One region of the Caulobacter sp. P1_D6 genome, then DNA from elsewhere that is predicted to be linked to it. Evidence: predicted binding sites of a transcription regulator. Region 1 holds the regulator's gene; the other holds the start of a gene.
What was found. Region 1 encodes LexA, which represses DNA repair genes until DNA is damaged. Its sites were predicted from a motif close to ATGTTCNCNANNTGTTCT; they were not measured.

Region 1 (11,568 bases):
CAGCGTAGCTATTCTTGGAAAGGTCGCCGTAGGCTGACAGGTAGCCCAGCAGCTTCTGCTTATCGAGGCCGGTCAGCTCCTGGTCCAGCGCGCCCTTGTCGACGGCCTTGGCCAGCAGTTCGGTGAAGGCGCCGCGGGTGTCGTTGACCGCCTGGCGCTCGGTGACCACCTGGCCCGCGAAGTCCAGCTTGGCCGAACGATTGGCGTTGACCATCACCTCCAGCGGCACGCCCAGTTCCTGGCAGTAGCCGAGGACGGCGTGGTGCCACTGCGGGATGCGGGCGGGGCCGGCGTTGAAGTAGTCGTTCTTGCCGGCGGCCCAGTCGACCGTCTGGTCGGGCCGGCCTGTCTGGATGATCTTCGAGCCGGCGCGCACCGACCAGGCCCGGCCGCCCGGCCGCTCGCGCGCTTCCAGCACCGTGACCGTGTAGCCCGCCTTGCGCAGCTCGTAGGCGGCGACCAGGCCGGCGATGCCCGCGCCCAGGATCGCCACCGACGCGCCCTTGCCCCCGGCCAGGCCCAGCTTGGGCGCTCCGGCATAGGCGCGGGGCGCGGCCAGCAGGCCAATGCCCATCATGGTGGTGTAGAGGGCCCCATAGCCGCCGGCCGAACCGACCGCACTGAGAAACCGGCGTCGCGAAATGCCCATGATCGTCCCCTCGTTTTGCGCGAGGCATGGGAGGAGCAATCGCAAGACCTGGCAATAGACGGCGGCGACGCTTGCCGTCTCAGCGTCCCGGCGCCCGATGAGCAGGCGCCGTCGGGTCGTTAGTCGCCCAGACGCTCCGACGGCAGATGTTGCACGACCGCCGGCGGGGCGATGATCATCACCGTGGCGAAGGTCACCGCGCTCAAGGCCGCGAAGGCGGCGGCGGCCAGGACCGGCCCCATCCTCTGCCGGCGCATCGGTTTGCGCAGCAGGGCCCGGGCATAGGCGATCGCGGCGGAATCGAGGGCGGAATCAGCGGGGTTCATGACGTCAGCATGCCCGAGCCCCCGTGCGCCGCAATGTCCCATATCGTCGCAAATCGCGTGCGCCGGCTCCCAAGTCTGGAATAGTCGCCGCTCGAGTACGCCGTTCGCGGAGAGTCGCCGTGCAGGACCTGATCGCCGCCCGCTTCCAGGAAGGCCTGGCCCATCACCAGGCCCAGCGCTTCGCCGAGGCGCAGGAGGCCTACAGCGAGGTGCTGGGCGCCGATCCCCGCCACGCCGAGGCCTGGCGACGGATGAGCCTGCTGGCCGAACAGTTCGGCCGCCCCGACCTGGCCCTGGACTGGATCGGCAAGGCCGTCGCGCTGGAGCCGGACAATCTCCACTACCTGTTCGCCGAAGCCGTGACCCTGCAGGAGGCCGGCCGCCTCGCCGACGCCGAGGCGCGCTATCGCCGGATGATCGCCGTCAATCCCGACCTGGCCGACGTCCACAGCAACCTGGGCGTCGTGCTGCGCGGCCAGGGCCGCAAGGCCGAGGCCCTGGCCGCCTATCAGCGGGCCGTCGCGCTGTCGCCGGACTCGCCGGTGTTCCTGGACAACCTCGGCATCGCCCTGGACGGCCTGGACCGACACGCCGAGGCCGAGGCCTGCTTCCGCGCCGCGATCGCCCGGGATACCGGCTACGTCAACGCCTGCCACAATCTGGGCAAGTCGCTGCACGCTCAGGGGCGCCTGGAAGACGCCGGCCAGGCCTTGCAGGAGGCCCTGCGCCGCCGGCAGGACGACGCCAGGATCATGAACGACCTGGGCGTGCTGCTGCACGCGCTGGGCCGGATCGCCGACGCCGAGAGGGTCTATCGCGCCGCCCTGGCCCTGACGCCCGGCGACGCCGACCTGCACTATAATCTGGGCCTGATCCTGCTGCTGGCTGGCCGGCTGCCGGAGGGCTGGGCGGAATATCACTGGCGCTGGAAGTCCGACGGCTATCGGGTTCGCCTGCGCGGCTTCGCCCAGCCCGAATGGGACGGCTCGTCCCTGCCCGGCGGCGTCCTGCTGATCCACGCCGAACAGGGCCTGGGCGACACCCTGCAGTTCTGCCGCCTGGTTCCGCTGGCCGCCGCCCGCCTGGCGCCCGACGCGCGGCTGGTCTTCGAGACGCAAGGGCCGCTGGTCTCCCTGCTGCGCGGCCAATGGCCGGGGATCGAGGTCATCGGGCGCGGCGATCCCCTGCCCGCCTTCGACGCCCACCTGCCGCTGCTCAGCCTGGCCGGCGTGCTGGACCAGAACCACCAGACGATCGACGGCGCGCCCTACCTGCGCCCCGATCCGGACCGCGTGGCGGCCTGGGCGCAGCGCCTAACCTCGTTGAAGGGCCTGAAGGTCGGCCTGGTTTGGGCCGGCGGCCTGCGCCCGGGCGAGCCGCACGCCGACGCCATCGACCGCAAGCGTTCGGTCACCCTGGCGGCCCTGGCGCCCCTGGCCGCCGTTCCCGGCGTCTCGTTCGTCTCGCTGCAGAAGGACGCCCCCGCCGCCCAGGCCAGGATCCCGCCGGCCGGCATGGCCCTGCTCGACCTTTGCGACGACCTGACCGACTTCGTGGAGACCGCCGCCGTGGTCGCCAATCTCGACCTGGTGATCACCGTAGACACCGCCGTCGCCCACCTGGCGGGGGCCATCGGCACGCCGGTCTGGCTGCTGAACCGCTTCGACACCTGCTGGCGGTGGGAGTTGGGGCGCGAGGACAGCCCCTGGTACGCGGACCTGCGTCAGTTCCGACAGCCCACGCACGGCGATTGGGACAGCGTCGTGGCGGCGATGGCGGCGGCTCTGGCGAAGCGGGTTGGCGGCTAGGCGGCTAGGCGGCTAGGCGGCTAGGCGGCCGCCTCGCTCCGCGCGATTTAGTTAGCCAATCAGATAACTGTTATTGACAACCGTCGACACGCACAGATAGTTAGCCACATGGATAACTTATCATCGAGTCTCGACCTTGTGTTCGGCGCCCTCGCCGACCCGACCAGGAGAGCCGTCCTGGCGCGCCTGGGCGAGGGCGACGCCTCGATCGGCGAACTCGCCCGCCCCTTCGACATGGCGCTGCCCAGCCTGATGAAGCACGTCCGGGTTCTGGAGGCCGTCGGCCTCGTGGAATCCCGGAAGAGCGGGCGCGTCCGCACCTGCCGCCTGAAGCCGGCCGCCATGACCGAGGCCGAACATTGGCTGGCCGAGCACCGTGCGGTCTGGGAGGCCCGCCTGGATCAGCTCGAGGCCTATGTGAAGACAATCGAGAAGAAGCCCGGAAGCGAAGGCTGAAACGATCGAGCTCCACGAACGGCGGGCTCGCCGCGACCACGATCTCCGGGGTTCGAAAGCGTCATCGACGCCCCAACACATCCATCCCAATCGAAGGATCCGATCATGACCTCGTCCACCAACGCCGCGCTTTCGCAATGGGCGCTCGATCGCGAAATCGTTCTCTCGCGGGTCATCGATGCGCGGCGCGACATCGTGTTTTCCGCCTGGGCCGACCCGCAACATCTGCCGCACTGGTTTGGCCCCGCCGGCTTTGAGATCGAGACCAAGGAGATCGACATCCGTGTCGGCGGCCTGTGGCGCTTCGACATGACCGCGCCGGACGGCCAGTGCTGGTCCAGCCGGATGCAGTTCCTCCGTATCGAGCGACCGACCCTGATCGAGTTCGATCACGGCCTGGACACCGACGACGATCCGGGCCGCTTCCGGACGACCATCACGTTCGACGAACAGGACGACGGCAAGACCGTGATCACCTTGCGTCAGATCCATCCGACCAAGGCGCAGCGCGACGCGGGCATCGGCTTCGGCGCCGTCGAATACGGCTATCAGACGCTCGAAAAGCTGGCGCGCCATGTCGAGGGCTTGCCGGCCTGATTGGTCGGCCGCCGGATCACCACCGCCAGCGGGCGGCGTCACGCCGCCGTCCCGTTGGCCCAGGTCCGAGCCCTAGGCCTTGCAACCCGAGCTGAACTGAACGATGTACCCTGCGTCCACGACCGCGCAGGGCCCGCAGCGTTCGGGCGGTCCATTCAAGAGCTTGGCGGCGTCATGATCCTGGTCATCGATAACTACGACAGCTTCACCTACAACCTCGTCCACTACCTGAACGAGCTGGGGGCGGACACCGTCGTGCACCGCAACGACGACCTGTCGGTGCAGGAAGCCCTGGGCCTGCGGCCGAACGCGGTGCTGCTGTCGCCCGGCCCCAAGGCCCCCGACCAGGCCGGCATCTGCCTGCCGCTGCTGCGCGGCGCGCCCGACGACCTGGCCATCCTGGGCGTCTGCCTGGGCCACCAGGCCATCGGCCAGGCCTATGGCGGCGATGTGATCCGCGCCAAGGAAGTGATGCACGGCAAGACCAGCAAGATCTTCCACAACGACCAGGGCGTGTTCAAAGGCCTGCCCAACCCGTTCATCGCCACCCGCTATCACAGCCTGGCGGTCGACAAGGCCACCCTGCCCGACGACCTGGAGATCACGGCCTGGACCGAGGACGGCGAGATCATGGGCGTGCAGCACAAGACCCGTCCCGTCTACGGCGTGCAGTTCCACCCCGAGTCCATCGCCACCGAGGGCGGCCACCAGCTGCTGGCCAACTTCCTGGACCTGGCCAAGGTCCAGCGCGACGCGGCGATCTGGGTCTAGATCATGTCGGACGCCTTCAAGCCTCTGCTGGCCAAGCTCGCCGACGGCCAGACCCTCGACGAGGACGACGCCGAGATCTTCTTCGCCGCCTGCCTGCGCGGCGAGCCGACCCCGGCCCAGGTGGCCGCGGCGGTCACCGCCATGCGCCTGCGCGGCGAGACCGTGGGCGAGATCACCGCCTGCGCTCGCGCCATGCGCCGCGCGGCCATCCACCTTGAGCACCCGTATGACGTCATCGATGTCTGCGGCACCGGCGGCGACGGCCTGCACACCCTGAACATCTCCACCGCCGTGGGCTTCGTGGCCGCCGGCGGCGGCCTCAAGGTCGCCAAGCACGGCAACCGGGCGATCACCTCCAAGTCGGGCACCGCCGACGTCCTGGCCGCCCTGGGGGTCAATATCGACGCCAGCCTGGCCCAGCAGCGCCACGCGCTCGATACGGCCGGCATCTGCTTCCTGTTCGCCCAGTCGCACCACGGCGCGATGAAGCACGTCTCGCCGATCCGCCAGCAGCTTGGCTTCCGCACCATCTTCAACCTGCTGGGCCCGCTGACCAATCCGGCCGGCGCCAAGCGCCAGGTGGTGGGCGTCTCGGCCCATCGCTTCGTCGAACCGGTGGCCAAGGCCCTAGGTGCGCTCGGAGCCGAGCGGGCCTGGTCGGTGCACGGGGCCGGCATGGACGAGTTGACCACAACCGGCGAGACCGAGGTCGCCGAATGGCGCGACGGGTCCCTGCGGCTGTTCACGATCACCCCGGAAGCCGTCGGTCTACCGCGCGCGGCCCTGGCCGACATCACCGGCGGCGATCCCGCCTTCAACGCCGCCGCCCTGACCGCCCTGCTGGGCGGCCAAAAGAGCGCCTATCGCGACATCGTCATGCTCAACGCCGCCGCCGCCTTCCTGGTGGCCGACAGGGTCGAGACCCTGCGCGAAGGCGTGGAACTGGCCGGCACCGTGCTCGACGACGGCCGCGCCCAGGCCGCCCTGGCCGGATTGGTCGCCGCCACCAATACCGAAGTAGTGACCGCATGACCGACATCCTCGCCAAGATCGCCGCCTACAAGCGCGAGGACGTGGCCGATCGTAAGCGTCGCCGGTCGTTCGCCCAGGTCGACGCCGCCGCCCGATCCGCCAACGGCCCGCGCGGCTTCAAGGCCGCGCTGGAGGCGCACCACGCGCCCGGCAAGCTGTCGTTGATCGCCGAGATCAAGAAGGCCTCGCCGTCCAAGGGCCTGATCCGCGCCGACTTCGATCCGCCGGCCCTGGCCCGCGCCTACGCCGCCGGCGGCGCGGCCTGCCTGTCCGTGCTGACCGACGGCCCCAGCTTCCAGGGCGCCGACGGCTACCTGATCGACGCCCGCGCGGCGGTCGCCCTGCCCTGCATCCGCAAGGACTTCCTGGTCGACCCCTGGCAGGTGGCCGAGAGCCGCGCCCTGGGCGCCGACGCCATCCTGGTCATCCTGGCGATGATCGACGACGCCCTGGCCGCCGACCTGATGGCCGAGGCCGCGCGCCTGGGCATGGACGCCCTGGTCGAGGTGCACGACGAGGCCGAGATGGACCGGGCCGGCAAGCTGGGCTCGACCCTGGTCGGGATCAACAACCGTGACCTGAAGAGCTTCGTGGTCGACCTGGCCGTCACCGAACGCCTCGCCGCCCAGGCTCCCAAGGACGCCCTGCTGGTCACCGAGAGCGGCCTGTTCGTCGCCGCCGACGCGGTGCGCATGGAAGCGGCCGGCGCCAAGGCCATGCTGGTCGGCGAAAGCCTGATGCGCCAGGCCGACGTGGCGTCGGCGACGAAGGCGCTGCTGGGCTAGGACCCGGTCAGTCCGCGACCCGCCAGGGTCGTAGCGGGCGCACCGTCGCGCAGGCCGGACCGCCGTCCTTGTCCCTTCCGGGCAAGCAGGCCTCCAAGACCTTGCCGGCCAGCGCCTGATCCAGCAGGTCGGTCGGCAGCGTGTGGATGTCGATCTTGGCGCGCCGGCTCCAGGGCGACGCCCCCGCGCCCGCCTGGCCTCCGATGGCGATGTAGACGAAGCGCCGTTCCGGTCCTTCGCTGCGGACGAACTCCCCCAGGAACTTCGGTCCCGGCGCGACGCGCACGGGAACGTCGAACGACAGTGGTCCGCCGCCGGCGACGACCTGACCGACGGCCTGGCTCTTCTTGTCCTGCAGGCTGTAAGCGCATCCGGGAACGGGGTCCTGGATCGTCAGCCTGAGCGTGATCGTCTCGCCCGTCGCCATCCGGTTCTCCAACCTGCCGCGCGTTCCGACTCCGTAGCCGGACTCCGTCAGGGTCCGCAATCCGCGACAGGTCCCACCAGGCGGGGTCAACGCCGCCTGATTCCCTCCGGGGCGGCCTTGATCACCCGTTCGCCCCGCTTCGCCCCAGTCCGGCCTCTGTATTTCCTCGGGAATTCGCCCGCCCTCCCGGCGAACACCGTTAACTTGACATCAACGAAGAACACCTAGAGAACATTCACAGAGGTTTGCGGTTTGTTCCGCGACGACTGGCGAGGCCGGACATGCTCACGCGCAAGCAGCACGAGCTGCTGATGTTCATCCACGAGCGGATCAAGGAGACCGGCGTCTCCCCCTCCTTCGACGAGATGAAGGAGGCGCTGGACCTGGCGTCGAAGTCGGGCATCCACCGGCTGATCACGGCGCTGGAAGAGCGTGGCTTCATCCGCCGCCTGGCCCACCGGGCCCGTGCGCTGGAAGTGGTCAAGCTGCCCCAGCAGGCCACGGCGGCCGCGCCGCCGAAGGGTCGAGGAACCTTCAAGCCACAGGTGCTGGAAGGCGGCGGCCAGCCGCCGTCGGCGCCGGGCGCGCCGATCGCCGCCGACACCACCCGCGAGCTGCCGATCCTCGGCCGCATCGCCGCCGGCACCCCGATCGACGCCATCCAGCACGAACGCGAGCGCCTGCCGGTGCCGGAGACCATGCTGGGCAGCGGCGAGCACTATGTGCTCGAGGTCCAGGGCGACTCGATGATCGAGGCCGGCATCCTCGACGGCGACTATGTGATCATCAAGAAGGGCGACACCGCCAACAGCGGCGAGATCGTCGTGGCCCTGGTCGGCGAGGAAGCCACCCTCAAGCGCCTGCGCAAGAAGGGCGGCTCGATCGCCCTGGAAGCCGCCAATCCCAAGTACGAGACCCGCATCTTCGGCCCCGACCAGGTCGAGGTGCAGGGCAAGCTGGTGGGCCTGATCCGGCGCTATCATTAGGTTTTCGATCCGCTCATCCCGGCGAACACCGGGACCCAGATCGTAAGGCGCTGAGTCTGATTGGACGGACTCAGCGCCTTTCTATTTGAGCGCTCCGCCATCCCATCTGGGTCCCGGCGTTCGCCGGGATGAGCGGGGGTTTGGCATTCAAGACGCCATCCCCGCCGGCCGGTTCTCCACATATTGCGGCACGTTCAGCGGCGGCAGCCACGGCTCGCGCCGCTTCACCCAGACCTCGTACTGCGGCGTGAACTGGCCGGTGTCGTCCAGCCCGCCCAGATGGATCTCGATCTCGCCGTCGCCCTCGCCTTCCGCCGTCCAGAACAGCGGCGAGCCGCAGGTCGGACAGCCGTGGAGCAGGCCGTGCTCGGCGCCGGCCCAGATCGCCGGCGAACCTTCGATCCGCACCCGGTCTGTCCGGAACGCCGCGAAGGCGTTGAACGGCGCGCCGTGGCGCTTGCGGCAGGTCATGCAGTGGCACAGCCCCACCCGCAGCGGTCCGCCCTCAGCCACGTATCGCACCGCCCCGCAGGCGCAGCCGCCTTGCCGCTCCATGATCGCCTCCGTCGTTCGTTCCAGGCCTAACGCCCGACCTCGCCTTCGGGCTCAGAAAGCCAGCCGGCCCTTCAGTTCGCCGAACGGGACCATCACATGCTCCCGGTAGGCCGGACGGGCCCGCAGGCGCTCGTACCAGGCCTGGAGGCCCGGCAAGGCGGGTCGTTCGATCTCCAGCTCGAAATAGCGGTAGAGGTGCGCGCCGATGGCGATGTCCGCCAGCGACAGGGTCTCGCCGACGACGAAGGGGCGGTCCGCCAACTGTGCGTCGACCAGGCTCAGGCAACGAGCGGTTTGATCCAGGGCCCTGGCCACGGCGGCTTCGTCGCGCTGGGCCTTCGGCGTGCGATAGCCGCCCCAGAACACGCCACTCAGGAAGGCCGGCTGCAGCGCGGTCTGCGCCCAGTCCATCCAGCCGTCGACCGCCGCCCGGGCGGCCGGATCGGCGGCCCAGAACCGGTCCGCGCCATGGGCGGCCGCCAGGTAGCGCAGGATGGCGTGCGACTCCCAGACCATGACCTTGCCGTCCGCGATCACCGGAACCTTGCCGTGCGGGTTCATCGCCCGGAACGCCGGCTCGTCCAGCCCGCCGAAGTCGCCGCCGGCCGGGATATGCTCATGCGGCAGGTCCAGCTCGCCGACCAGCCACAGCACCTTCTGGACATTGGCCGAACTGCGCCGGCCCCAAACTCTCAACATCTGGCCTCGAGCATGTCTAGCGCTCCGAAACACCGGTCCAGGGCCTGACGCCTCGCAACGGCTGGGCCCAAACGATCCACCATTCGCCGCCGCGCCGATAGAGCTCGGCCGCACCGCCGGCCGCGAAGTCGTCGGCGTCGAGCACGATCCGATCGCGGCAGGCCGGCGGGATGGGCGGCGCGGCCCCGCGCAGGACGACGATCTCCGCCTCGGCGCACATCGTCGCCAGGGTCTCGAAGTCCGGGGCGGACTTGCTCCACGACAGGGCCAAGGCCACGAGCGCATCGGCGGCTGGGGCGCAGGACCGCCGCTCGCAGACGTAGAGCGGGCTGGGCGCGGCGCTTTCCGGCACGATCAGGCCCCGGCGGCGGCCCCACAGCTCGGCCCCGAAGCGGCGGGCGTCGGGACGCAGCAACACCGCCTCGCGGCCCTGACGCACCGCCGCCGTGGTCCCGTCCGGGGCGATCCAGACATCGGGCGGCGTCGCGCGCGGCCACAGCGCCACCGCCAGAGCCAGAGGCACGCCCAGCCAGCGCAGGCGGCCTTGCCACAGGCACAGCAGCATCAATCCGACGAAGGCCAGGGCCAGGGTGAACGGCGGGCCGCTGGCCACCACGTGCTGGGCCCCGCCGGCGTTGGCGAAACCCTCGGCGATCCACATCATCGCGCCGATGCCCCAGCCGGCCACGGTGAGGAACGGCTCGCCCAGGCCGAAGCCCTCCAAGGCCGCGCCCAGCGCCAGGAACGGCATGATCACGAACGACGACAGCGGCGCGACCGCCAGGTTGGCCGGCAAGCCCCAGACGGCCACGCGGTTGAAGTGCTGCATGGCGAACGGTCCCGTCGCCATGCCCGCCACGAAACTGGCCCCGACGCTGACCGCCAGCCAGCTCAGGGAGCCCTGGATGGCCCGGATCCACCAGGGCGCCGAGATCTCGCGCACCGGGCGCGGCCAGGCCTCGGCCAAGGCCACCAGAGCGGCGGTGGCCGCGAACGACATTTGAAATCCGGGCGCGCCCGCGGATTCGGGTTGGACGAGCAGGATGATCAGCGCCGCGATCGCCAGGCCGTGCAGGGTGATGGCCTGGCGGTCGAACAGGATGGCGGCGAAGGCCACGGTGGCGGTGATCGCGGCTCGCATGGCCGGCGGCGGCGCGCCGGAGATCACCAGATAGGTCCCGACGGCGGCGAGGCCCGCCAGGGCCGCGACCTTCTTGCCCGGAACCCGCAGCGCCGCCCACGGCCAGGCGGCGATCAGCAGGCGCACCAGGCCGAAGGCGAAGCCGCCGACGATGGCCATGTGCAGGCCCGAGATCGACAGGATGTGCGCCAGGCCCGAGGCGCGCATGGCCTCGGTCTGATCCTTGGTGATCCAGGCCTCGTGGCCGGTGACCATGGCCGCGGCGATGCCGCCGCGTTCGGGGCCCATGTCGTCGACGATGCGGCTTGCCAGCCGCCAGCGGAAGGCGTTGACCGCCATGGCCACGCGCAGCCGCCAGGGCGGCGAGTCCAGCGCCGTGGGCCGCGACTGGCCGATCGCGAAACCGACGCCGCCCACGCCATGGAACCAGGCGTCGCGGGCGAAGTCGTAGGCCCCCGGCGCGGCCGGCGGCGGCGGCGGTCCCAGCATGGCCCGCAGGCGGACCGCCTGGCCCGGCGCGGGAATGTCCTCGGCCTCGACGGTCACCCGCACCCGCTTGGGCGTGTCTTCGGGCGCCAGACGACTGATCTGGACCGGCGCGATCAGCAGGCGCGGCCCGCCCGCGCCGGGGCTGACCACGTCGACCACGAAGCCGTCGATCGTCATGACCGTCCGCTCGCCCGCCAGGATCGGCGCGGCGACGGCATGCGAGCGGACCTTGCCCGCCACCGCCCCGGCCGCCAGGAAGGCCGCCAGCACCAGCAAGACCGACAGGCCGCTGGCCGAGCGTCGCCCGACCAGCCACGCCAGAAGCGCCAATCCCGCCGCCGTTCCGACCAGCAGCGCCCAGGACGGTTCGGCCTTCAGTTCCAGATAGCCGGCCGCGCCCAGGCCGAGCGCCACGGGCGACCACAGCATCCAGCGCTCGCGATTGGCGGCGATCTCACCGATCAGCGAAGCTGTTACCGCTCCCAGGCTAGGAAGCGCGCGAAGACGCGTGCTAAGACGCCCCGCCCAGCCGCCAGCGGATCTATCCGATGTCGCGGTCCTAGCCGTTCCACCGGCCTCCAGTCCGTCAGCCTTGATCTCTATGACCAATTCCCCCCCGACCACTTCCGGCACGACCGCTTCCGGCGTCGTCACCCGCTTCGCCCCGTCGCCGACCGGCTTCCTGCACATCGGCGGCGCGCGCACGGCGCTGTTCAACTGGTTATATGCACGCCATACGGGTGGGAAGTTCCTTGTTCGCGTCGAAGACACCGATCGCGAGCGCTCGACCGAGGCGGCCGTCGCCGCCATCTTCGAGGGCCTGGACTGGCTGGGCCTGAAATCCGAC
Region 2 (11,568 bases), on a different contig from region 1:
TTCTCGGGCGTGGTGTCGATCCTGGTCTTGCTGATCGTCTTCGCCCCGGCTCCGACCATCTACGCCCAGCTGAAGGGCCGCGACGTCTCCGACACCTTCGGCTAGGAGCGTTGCTGTTGGGGGACTTCGGTTTCGCGCGAGCGGCGTTCGCGGGCTTTGACCTGCTGCGTCGCCGCCCGGCGGCGACGCTGGGCCTGGCCTTGGTCGGAGCGCTGATCAGCTTCGGCGGACGGATCATGACGATCATGAACGTCCATCTCTCCCGCCAGTCGTCAAACTTCGCCGGCATGGCGTCCACGGTCATCCTGATGCTTGCCGTGGTCGGCGCGACGATCGCGATCATCGGAGCGGCGGTCGCCCGGCTTGACGCCAAGCCGGACGCCCGGGGCTCCGGACTTCGGTTGGGCGGCGACGAAGCCCGCCTGTTCATCCTGAGCCTGCTGCTGGTTCCCGGCCTGCTCGTCGTGCTGCTCACCATGGCGATCGGCATGACGATCAGCGTGGCGGCGGGCGTCAGCGAGGGGGCGACCCAGGACGCGATCATGTTGTCGGCGGGTTCGGTCGGCGTGATCCTGATGTTCGGCCTGGCCGGCCGACTGTGGCCGGCGGGCGTCATGACCGTGCGGGCCGGGGAAATGCGACTGCGCGCCGCGTGGCGGCTTACACGCAAGAGGCGCTGGAAGATTTTCGCCCTCTTCTGCCTGGTGACGGCGGTCGCGCTCTTGATCGGCGTCGGCGGCAACATCGCCGTGAACGACGTGGTGAAGCAGCTTCCCGCCATGCGATGGAGCGCCTACGGCGCCACGACCGCCGTGCTGAAGTCGGCCTTCCATCCCTTGCAGCTGGGCCAGTTGCTCCTGCAGGGCTTGATCTTCGGCCTTGGCGTGGTTCTGCAGGCCGCGCCGGCGACGGTCATCGCCAGGGCGTTGGCCGAGGACCGCGCGTCCGACCAGGCCGCCGTGTTCGACTAGGGGCCTGCGATGACATCCCAGACCCTGTCTTGGCGCGACGGTGTATTGTCCGGCTTCCGGCTGGTCGCGCATCGACCGGCGGCGGCGCTGTCCTGGGCGTTTGTGTTCCTGATCAGCGGCGTGGCGTCCGCCGCCGCGCGGATCTGGGCCGTGCAAAGCTCCAATCCGGAAGCGGGGTTCGGGGCGATCGCCTTGAAGCTTTCCGCCGGCGGCCTGGTCGTGGGCCAGATCGCGGTGGTCGTAGCCCTGGCGGCCGTGCTGCGCGCTCAAATGCGGCCCGAGGATCAGCGGCGGGCCTGGCCCCGGTTCGGTGGTGACGAGCTTCGCCTGCTGGCCCTGACGATCCCGTTCACGTTGGTGACGCTGATCGGTTCGGCGATGATGATGTCGGCGTTGATGATGTATTCCATCAATCCGGAGCCGATTGTCTCGCGCATGGGCGCGTTGGGGCGGTTGGCGGCCGTCGTGCTGGTGCTGTTCGGCGCGCGGCTGGCCCTGGCGGCGCCCCTGACCGTCGCCGATGGCCGGGTGCGCCTGGCCAAGTCCGGGGACCTGACGCGCGGACGCCATCTGCGATTGGCGGCGATCCTGGTCACGACACTGGTCCTGGCCGGCTTGATCGAGGAGATCGCCAGCTACGGCCGAGACCTGTTGTCCGATGCGCTTGCCGTCAACGCGCCACGCGCCGCGACGCGATATCCGTCGGTCGCCGAAGCGATGAACGCCGCCCTTGGTCCACGGAGCCTGCTGCTGATGGCGTTCAGCGCGATGATCCACGTCGTGGCCTTCGCGGTGCAGGTCGCGCCGCTCGGCTACGCCTGGCGTCGCCTGGCCGGCGACCCGATCGTCGATCAGGCCGCCGTGTTCGACTAGGCCCGCTTGGCCGCCTTCAGCGCCGCGACGCGTTCCAGCCGCCGCTCCTCGTGGCGGGCCAGGACGTCCTTCAGATAGCGTCCGGTCCAGCTGGCCTCGACCTTGGCCACGTCCTGGGGCGAGCCCACGGCGACGATTTCGCCGCCGCCGTCGCCGCCTTCCGGACCGAAGTCCAGCAGCCAGTCGGCGGTCTTCACGACGTCGAGGTTATGCTCGATGACGACCACGGTGTTGCCCTGGTCGACCAGCTCGTGCAGCACCTCCAGCAGCTTCTTGGTGTCCTCGAAGTGCAGGCCGGTGGTCGGCTCGTCGAGGATATAGAGCGTGCGGCCGGTGGCGCGCTTGCTGAGCTCCTTGGAGAGCTTCACGCGTTGCGCCTCGCCGCCGGACAGGGTCGTGGCCTGCTGGCCGACCTTGATGTAGCTGAGGCCAACGCGCTTCAGCGTCTCCATCTTGTCGCGGATCGGCGGCACGGCCTTGAAGAAGTCGGCGGCCTCCTCGACCGTCATGTCCAGCACGTCGGCGATGGTCTTGCCCTTGAACAGGATGTCCAGGGTTTCGCGGTTGTAGCGCTGGCCCTTGCAGACGTCGCAGGTGACGTAGACGTCGGGCAGGAAGTGCATCTCGATCTTGATCAGGCCGTCGCCCTGGCAGGCCTCGCAGCGGCCGCCCTTGACGTTGAAGCTGAAGCGGCCGGGGCCGTAGCCGCGCGCCTTGCTCTCCGGCAACTGGGCGAACCAGTCGCGGATCGGGCCAAAAGCGCCGGTGTAGGTCGCCGGGTTCGAGCGCGGGGTGCGGCCGATCGGCGACTGGTCGATGTCGATGACCTTGTCGAAGTTCTCCAGCCCCTCGATCCGCTCGTGCGAGGCCGGGGCGTCGCTGGCGTTGTTCAGGCGGCGCGCGGCGGCCTTGTACAGGGTCTCGATCGTGAAGGTCGACTTGCCGCCGCCCGACACGCCGGTGATGCAGGTGAAGGTGCCGACCGGGATCTCGCCGGTCACCCCCTTGAGGTTGTTGCCGGTGGCGCCGATGACGCGAAGCGTCTTCTTCTTGTTGATCGGGCGGCGCTGTTCGGGCACCTCGATCTCGCGGGCGCCTGTCAGGTACTGGCCGGTGATGCTGTTGGGATTGGCCATGATGTCGGCCGGCTTGCCCTCGGCGACGATCTCGCCGCCGTGCACGCCCGCCGCCGGGCCCATGTCGATCACATAGTCGGCGGTGAGGATGGCCTCTTCGTCGTGCTCGACGACCAGCACGGAATTGCCCAGATCGCGCAAACCCTGCAGCGACTGCAGCAGGCGGGTGTTGTCGCGCTGGTGCAGGCCGATCGACGGCTCGTCCAGCACGTAGAGCACGCCGGTCAGGCCGCTGCCGATCTGGCTGGCGAGGCGAATGCGCTGGCTCTCGCCGCCCGACAGGGTGCCAGAGCCGCGCGATAGATTCAGATAGTCCAGGCCCACGTCGACCAGGAACCGCAGGCGGTCGTTGATCTCCTTCAGGATCCGCCGGGCGATCTCCATCTGCTTGTCGGAGAGGTGGCCTTCCAGCGCCGTGAACCAGTCGCGGGCCGGGCGGATGGCCAGGTTCGAGACAGCGGCGATGTCCAGGCCGTGGATCTTCACGGCCAGGGCTTCGGGCTTCAGGCGTTTGCCGTGGCAGACCTCGCAAGGCGTGTCGGACTGGTAGCGGCCCAGCTCCTCGCGGACCCAAGAGCTGTCGGTCTCACGCCAGCGGCGCTCCAGGTTCGGCAGCACGCCCTCGAAGGGCTTGGCGACCTCGTATTTGCGGGCGTTGTCGTCGTAGACGAACTTGATCTTCTCGCCCTTGGAGCCTTGCAGCACGATCTGGCGGGCGCTTTCCGGCAGCTTGTGCCAGGGCTCGTCCATCGAGAAGCCGTAGTGGCGGGCCAGGGCCTGCAGGGTCTGGGTGTAGAGCGGCGAGGGGCCCTTGGCCCACGGCGACACCGCGCCCTTATGCAGGCTCTTGTCCTTGTCGGGGATGATCAGGTCGGCGTCGAAGGCCAGCTTGGCGCCCAGGCCGTCGCAGGCCGGACAGGCGCCCGCCGGATTGTTGAACGAGAACAGCCGCGGCTCAATCTCGGCGATCGTGAAGCCGCTGACCGGGCAGGCGAAGCGTTCGGAGAACAGCAGCCGGCGCGGCTCCTTCTCGCCTTCCTCGACATTGGCCCACTCGGCAACGGCCAGGCCGTCGGCGAGACGGAGCGCCTGTTCCATGGAGTCAGCCAGGCGCTGCTCCATGCCCGGCTTGGTGACGATGCGGTCCACGACCACGTCGATGTCGTGCTTGAACTTCTTGTCGAGAACCGGGGCGTCCTCGATCGGATAGAACTCGCCGTCGATCTTCAGCCGCTGGAAGCCGGCCTTCTGCCACTCGGCGATCTCCTTGCGGTACTCGCCCTTGCGGTCGCGGACGACGGGGGCCAGCAGGTAGAGGCGCGTGCCTTCCGGCAGGGCGGTGATCTTGTCGACCATCTGGCTGATGGTCTGGCTCTCGATCGGCAGGCCGGTCGCGGGCGAATAGGGAACGCCCACGCGCGCCCACAGCAGGCGCATGTAGTCGTGGATCTCGGTGACGGTGCCCACCGTCGAGCGCGGGTTGCGCGAGGTGGTCTTCTGCTCGATCGAGATGGCCGGCGACAGGCCCTCGATCAGGTCCACGTCCGGCTTGCTCATCAGCTCCAGGAACTGGCGGGCGTAGGCCGACAGGCTCTCGACGTAGCGGCGCTGGCCCTCGGCGTAGATGGTGTCGAACGCCAGGGAGCTCTTGCCCGAGCCCGACAGGCCGGTCAGCACGACGAGCTCGCCGCGCGGAATGTCGACGCTGACGTTCTTGAGATTATGCTCCCGCGCGCCGCGCACGCGGATGAAGTTCAGTTGTTCAGCCATGTTTTCCGGAACGCGTGAGGCCGTGGGGAGAGCCACGGCGAGACGGCTATATGTAGGGCGCAGACCCGCGATTAACACAAGAACAAGGTGCGAACAAATGTCGCTGTGGCGGGACGTGGCGGCAGACTGCTGACATCAGGTGTCAGCAGGCGCCCGGGAACGTGTCAGAGCCGGGCCGCCGCCAGGATCGGGCCGCCGTTCCTGGCCTGGACCAGCACTGCCGTGCGCAAGGCCGGATCGGCGGGCGGCAGGGTGCTGAAGCCCACCGGCGCGCCGTTCCAGCCGCCCAGCCTGGTCAGTTCGCGAACCACGTCGCGGTGGGGCAGGGTCTTGCCGTTGTTCTCGCCGCGCTGGATGGCCACCTGCTGGACGCGCGGATCGTAGCGCACCAGCCAGACGTCGGCCCCGGCCTTCGGGGCCTGGCCCGCCCCGATCTCGACCCGGCCGCGCGACAGGGCGACCGTGGCGTCCATGGTCGGGCGGGCGCGGCGCAGGACCGCTTCCAACTCACGGGCGTTCGTGCCGATCAGGTCCTCGCGGCCCTCGACCACCATCTGCGGCGTGCCGAGCTGGGCGCCGAGGCCGCGCGCGTAAGCCTTCTGGCGGTCGGTGTAGGCCGTCTTGGCGAAGGTGTCCTTCCAGCCCAGCTGGTCCCAGTAGGTGACCCCGAAGCTCAGGGCCAGGACGTCGGGTCGGTCGGCGATGGCGTTGAGATTGGCGTTGGCCGGCGGACAGGACGAGCAGCCCTGGCTCTGGAACAGCTCCAGCACCACCGGGCGCCGCGGCGTGCCGCCCGCGCCGGACATCGACCAGGCGCCCACGGCGACCGCCAGGGCGGTCCCCGCCGCCAGGCTGGCCCAGGCCGTCTTCCGCATCATCGTCCGTGTCATGTCGCGCATCCCTATCGATCAGGTGATCGTCGGGGATCAGTTCGCGGCGGGACGGGCCAAGGTTACAGCGTTCACGAACAATAAACCGCCTTTGGAAGCGCAACCTTCAGCACCGCCGGTGTCTATGGCCGGGCAGACGCGCATGGGGCGCGCCGACGGAGATGATCGAGCGTGGCCAAGGCGGCGGCGAAAGAGGTTGCGAAGCCGGCGGCGCCGGAGGCTTCGGCCAAGGGCAAGGGCGGCAAGCCCGCCAAGGTCGCCCGTCAGCGCACCGAAATCGACGACATCATCACGCTGGTGGTTTGCATCGCCTGCACGATCTGGGCTTTCAAGATCATCGTCGACCTGGGCGCGCTGAGCTTCTGAGCCGCTAGGGCTCGCCGCCCAGGCGGACCCCCGACCAACGCGCGACGGTGTCCAGCAATTCGGCGGCCGAGATCGGCTTGCCGATATGCCCGTTCATGCCGGCGTCGGCGCTGGCCAGGATATGCTCGGGCAGCACGTCGGCGCTGAGCGCGATGATGGGCGTCTCGCGATTGTGGACGTCCTGCTGGCGGATCGCCCGCGCCGAGGCGAAGCCGTCGATGCCCGGCATCTGCAGGTCCATCAGGATCAGGTCGAACGGCCGGTCGGCGGCCAGGCGCAGGGCCTCCGAACCGCTGTCGGCCTCCGACACCTGGTGGCCGGTCGCCTCCAGCATCGCGCGCACCAGCTCGCGGTTGGCGTCCAGGTCGTCCACGACCAGGATCCGCGCCGCCGAGGTCGGCGACGCCGCGCTTCTCAGGCCGCGAGGCGCGGCCACGGGATCCAGCGGCGCGATCGTCGCGCCGACATAGAACCGGAAGATCGAGCCGCCGCCGGCCGAGGGGATCATCTCGATGGTCCCGCCCATCAACTCGACCAGCCCCTTGCAGATCGACAGCCCCAGGCCCGCGCCGCCGTGACGGCGGCTCAGCGAGCCGTCCACCTGCGAGAACCGCTGGAACAGCAGTTCGCGCTTGTCGGGCGGCACGCCGCAGCCGGTGTCCGAGACCGCGACCTTCAGCATGTCGAACCCTGCGTGATAGGCCACGCTGATCCGGATTTCGCCCTCGTCGGTGAACTTGATGGCGTTGCTGACCAGATTGACCACGACCTGACGCAACCGGCCGGCGTCGGCGATCAGCGCCGGCGGCGCGGCGGGGTCGATGTCGAGCCGCAGGGTCAGCCCCTTGGCCTGGGCGGTGAACATGGCCGTCAAATCGTCGAAGAACGGCTTCAGGGCGAAGGGCTGGGGATCCAGCGCGACGTGGCCGGCCCCCAGCTTGGAGAAGTCCAGGATGTCATTGACGACCGCCAGCAGGGTCTGGCCGGCGGTGTTGACCCGCCGGACGTAGGCGCCCGCCGTCGGCGGCAGGTCTTCCAGTTCGCTCAGCAGGCTGGAGAACCCGTTGATCGCGGTCAGGGGCGTGCGGATCTCGTGGCTCATATTGGCCAGGAACTCGGACTTGGCCTCGGCGGCCGCCTCGGCGCGCAGCTTGGCGTCGCGCAAGGCCTCCTCGCGGACCCGCGCTTCGGTCACGTCCATGAAAGCCCCGAACAGGGTCTCCACGCGGCCGTTGGCGTCCAGTTCGCCGGCGCCGTGGCAGACGACGTGGCGCACCGCGCCGTCGCGCCGGGTGAGCCGGCGCTCGAGCTCGAACGGCTCGCCCAGGGCCGCGGCGGCCTGCAGCCGGGCTCTCAGTTCGTCCCGTTCGGCGGGATCATAGTGCAGGAGCAGCGTCTCCAGGGGCGGCGGCGCGGTGGCCGGGTCCAGGCCGTAGATCCGGTAGACCCCTTCCGACCAGGTCGTGACGCCGCTGGCGATGTCCACGCGCCAGTGGCCGATGCCGGCCATGGTCTCGGCCATCAGCGCGATGCGGTGGGCCTCGCGGATCTTGCGGGCCGAGGCCTCGGCCAGGACCGACGCCTGCGCCAGCTCGTGACGGGTCTGGGTCAGGTCGACCTGCACCGAGCGCAGGCCCCGGAACACCAGGTAGGTCGTGGCCAGCACGGTCAGGATCCGCCAGGGCTCGCCCCGGTACACCATCATGATGCAGGCGGCCGACTGCACCACCATCATCGAGATCAGCATCGGCGTCAGGTTGGTGACCATGCGCCGGGGCTGGACATAGTCGCGCGCCAGGATCTCGAACATCACGATGCCGTACAGCGTGACGCCGAAGGTCTGGGCCGCGCCGGACTGGACGAAGGTCAGGTAGAATCCGGCTGCGGCGTAGCCGGCGCTTTGCAGCCAGGCGAACCAGTTGTCGCCCTGGCCGGAACCGGTCCAGGACGTGCTCCGGCTTTCGGCGACGGCGAGCAGCGCCATGACCGCCATCCAGGCGCAGGGCATCGGCCAGTCCGAATAGGGGATGGTGGCCAGGAAGACGACCGCGGAGAACACCAGCCGCGCGGCCAGGCCGTTGGCCCAGCGGGGCGACACGAGGAAGATCTCACGGGCCGAGCGGAGGACATGGCGCCAGGCGCCCGGTTCGGCCGGGCCTGTTTCCGTTGAAGCCACCATCGAACGCCCCCGCCTGCGGTACTGGGCGCCCTTGTAGTCAAGCTGAGCCCAACAAGGAAGGTTAACCGAGACGCCGAAGCAAGGTTGTCGTCGTGGTCCGCGATCTGGGCCTTTTGGCCTCGCCTCAGCCCACGGCCGTTGCGACGCCCTCCGGCGGACCGCTCAGGGCCGCGTCCAGGGCCGCCACCAGGCGCTGGGCGGCGATCGGCTTGGCCACGAAGCCGTCCATGCCGGCGGCCAGGTAGCGGTCGGTCTCGTGGGTCAGGACGCTGGCGGTGACCGCCAGGATCGGCGTGCGGGTTCGGCCCTCGGCCGCCTCGCGCGTGCGGATGACCCGGCCGGCCTCCAGCCCGTCCATGCCCGGCATGTGGATGTCCATCAGGATGGCGTCCCAGGGACTGGATTCCCACATCGCCACCGCCTCGTGGCCGTCGCGCGCCACGCCGCAGGCGACGCCCATGTGGCCGAGCATGGCCTGGAGGACGGTGCGGTTGGTGGCGTTGTCGTCGACGACCAGCATCTTCAACTCGCCGTTCATCGCCGGTTCGTCGTCGGCCGCCTCGACGGGCGCCGGCCGGACCGGGGCCCCCAGGGCCGCGCAGGGCGCCTCGAAGGTGAAGCAGGCGCCGCCTTGCGCCGGGCTCTCGAAGCCGATCTGGCCGCCCATCAGCGTCACCAGCTCGCGGCAGATGGCCAGGCCCAGCCCGCTGCCGCCCGTGCGGCGCGTGCTCGATCCGTCGACCTGGACGAACTTCTCGAAGATCTGGGCGCGGCGGGTCTCGGGCACGCCGACGCCGGTGTCGGTGACGGTGCAGGTCAGGGTCTGGGCGTCGCCGCCGATGCGCACGGCGACCTGGCCCGCGTCAGTGAACTTGATGGCGTTGGAGATCAGGTTGCTGAACACCTGGCGCAGCCGTGCGGCGTCGCCGTCGCGCCAGCCGCCGGCTCCGGGGGCGATCTCGAGGCTGAAGTCCAGGCCCTTGTCGTGGGCCAGGCCGCCATAGAGCTGGCGCAGGGTGTCGGTCAGGGCGTCCAGGTCGAACGGCGCCCGGACGATCTCCATCTTGCCCGCCTCGATCCGCGAGATGTCGAGCACGGCGTTGATCACGTCCAGCAGGGTGGCACCGCTGTCGTGGATCATGGCCAGGCGGGCGCGCTGCTTGGCCGACAGGGCGTCGCGCTCCATGGCCTGGGCCATGCCCAGCACGCCGTTCAGGGGCGTGCGGATCTCGTGGCTCATGGTCTCGAGGAACTCGGTCTTCACGCGGCTGGCGGTCTGGGCGACCACCATCAGCGCCTGGGCCTCGGTGCGCAGGCGGCGGTTCTCCTCGAGCTCGGCCTCCAGCTTGCGGTTCAGGGCGTCGGACGCTAGGCGCGCGCGCAGTTCGCGCATCACCGCGCCGCGCATCAGGGTCGACATGCCCAGGGCGGCGAAGGCCCCGGCCACGCCGATGAAGCCGTACTGGCTGACCAGGTCGCCCGGCGCGTTGCGGGCCATCAGCACCAGGCCGACGGTCGCCGCGGCGACACTGACGAAGGCCACGCGGCGGGTCGGGGCCGAGGTGGCGAACACCAAGGCCATCAGCACGAAATAGACCAGCTTGGCCGGCTCGAAGTGGATGGACTGGTAGGCCGCGACATTGGCCATGAAGAGCGTGTTCATCGCCAGGGCGGCGGCTTCCATCGCCGGCATCGTCGGCGACCGGACCTTCAGCCAGCGCCACAGCCAGAACCCGGCCACGGCGGCCACCGCCGCCAGCCCCTCCAGCACGATCAGGGCCAGACCCTTCTCGTAGAAGGGATGGGACAGGCTGATGAGGCTGTAATAGGCGGCGGCGGCCACCAGATAGCCGCGCAGGATCGGCAGGTACGACCCGACGATTTCCTGTGTGGGTATCGGTTCTGGCCTGCCGATCGTCCGCTTCATGAGCCCCCGCGCGCCTTCGTCAGCCCTCTGACTTGAAGCGAACCATAGGAGATCAAGGTTAAGTTGCGATTGAGACCGCTACCGCTCCCATACGATACTTGGACCTATACTTGGCCCACGCGATCAATGCGGGCGGCGTAGCAACCGGGCTTGGCGTAGTGGGCGTGCAGGTACGCCACGGCGGGGTTTTCCAGCATGCGCTCGATCACCGGCGCGGCGGTCGCGCCCTCGACCACGTCGGCGTCCAGCAGCATGCCGGCCGCGTCAAAACCGCGCAGCGACAGTAACCGGCGGCGCAAGGCCGAGGGCAGGGCGTCGGTCGTCGACGCGGGGGCCTGGGCGGCTTCGCGGACGTAGATCGCGTGGCGCGAGCGGAAGGGGGTGTCGGCGGCCTGGTGCTCGTGGTTCAGCAGGATCAGGGTCTCGCCCGGCGCGGCGTCCTCCAGGGTGACGCGGCAGGGGAAGGCGAACGGCGCGTCGGCGACGACACGCAGCATGCCGCGCTCGGCCAGGGCCGCGTCGTCGAGGGCGAACAGCGGCGCGAAGGGCTCGATCGGCAGGCTGGAAACGGTGAAGGACATGATGGGCTCCATAAGCTGAGGACTTTTTGGCGCCCGCCGGGCCGGCCGGACACCCGATCCTTGCGATGAGCGTGAAACTTGCCGAACCCAATCTTGTCGAACGAAGTTCGATCGCCTAGAACGTCCGTGCTCGAAATCCCGAGCCAACCGATGGAGGCCACCATGGACATTGCGATGGACGACCGTTTCGCCCTTCCCACTGACCTGACCGTGGTTTCCCATGCCTGCCTTCATCACACTGGATTCCGTCAGCGCCGCCACCCCTGACGGCCGCGTTCTCTTCGACAATCTGAACCTGACGATCGGGGCCGAACGTATCGGCCTCGTGGGGCGCAACGGCGTGGGCAAGTCCACGCTGCTGTCGCTGATCGCCGGGATCGCCGCTCCAATCTCGGGGACGGTCAATCGCGCCGGCGTGGTTGGCGTGCTGCCGCAGCTGCACGCGCCGCCGCCGGGCGCGCGCCTGGCCGACCTGCTGGGCGTCGGACCCGCCTGGGACCGGCTGTGCCGCATCGAGGCGGAGGAGGGGACCGAAGAGGACCTGATCGAGGCCGACTGGACCCTGCCGGGCCGCGTCGCCGCCGCCTTGGCCGAGGTCGGGCTGTCGCGCCGGGACGCCTCCGATCCCGCCGCCGCCCTTAGCGGCGGCCAGATGACCCGCGCGGCCCTGGCCGGCCTGCTGATCGCCGCGCCCGACGTCATCCTGCTGGACGAGCCGACCAACAATCTGGACGCCGGCGCCCGCGGCCTGCTGGCCGACGTGCTGCGACGCTGGAAGGGCGGGGCGGTGGTGGTCAGCCACGATCGGAGCCTGCTGCGCGGCATGGACCGCATCGTCGAGCTGACCAGCCTGGGCGCGACCAGCTATGGCGGCG

Region 2: uvrA (excinuclease ABC subunit UvrA) is a predicted target of LexA. The motif match lies at 4,830-4,847, and genes of this name have one in related genera.

What each region holds. Positions count from the first base shown of each region.
Region 1 covers NZ_JBFUAW010000019.1:37,144-48,711, reverse strand. Annotated here, with positions in the region: gene AC1DYP_RS12250 (flavin monoamine oxidase family protein) at 1-649, opposite strand, end outside; gene AC1DYP_RS12245 (hypothetical protein) at 769-975, opposite strand; gene AC1DYP_RS12240 (tetratricopeptide repeat protein) at 1,095-2,783, shown strand; gene AC1DYP_RS12235 (ArsR/SmtB family transcription factor) at 2,922-3,239, shown strand; gene AC1DYP_RS12230 (SRPBCC family protein) at 3,345-3,836, shown strand; gene AC1DYP_RS12225 (aminodeoxychorismate/anthranilate synthase component II) at 4,011-4,607, shown strand; gene trpD (anthranilate phosphoribosyltransferase) at 4,611-5,639, shown strand; gene trpC (indole-3-glycerol phosphate synthase TrpC) at 5,636-6,424, shown strand; gene AC1DYP_RS12210 (DUF5990 family protein) at 6,432-6,851, opposite strand; gene lexA (transcriptional repressor LexA) at 7,133-7,837, shown strand; gene AC1DYP_RS12200 (GFA family protein) at 7,985-8,392, opposite strand; gene AC1DYP_RS12195 (glutathione S-transferase family protein) at 8,444-9,091, opposite strand; gene AC1DYP_RS12190 (ComEC/Rec2 family competence protein) at 9,108-11,150, opposite strand; gene gltX (glutamate--tRNA ligase) at 11,323-11,568, shown strand, end outside.
Region 2 covers NZ_JBFUAW010000014.1:30,017-41,584, forward strand. Annotated here, with positions in the region: gene AC1DYP_RS10090 (hypothetical protein) at 1-105, shown strand, start outside; gene AC1DYP_RS10095 (hypothetical protein) at 117-971, shown strand; gene AC1DYP_RS10100 (hypothetical protein) at 981-1,844, shown strand; gene uvrA (excinuclease ABC subunit UvrA) at 1,841-4,750, opposite strand; gene AC1DYP_RS10110 (DUF1223 domain-containing protein) at 4,915-5,640, opposite strand; gene AC1DYP_RS10115 (hypothetical protein) at 5,812-6,006, shown strand; gene AC1DYP_RS10120 (ATP-binding protein) at 6,011-8,185, opposite strand; gene AC1DYP_RS10125 (ATP-binding protein) at 8,310-10,112, opposite strand; gene AC1DYP_RS10130 (DUF1203 domain-containing protein) at 10,217-10,693, opposite strand; gene AC1DYP_RS10135 (ABC-F family ATP-binding cassette domain-containing protein) at 10,914-11,568, shown strand, end outside.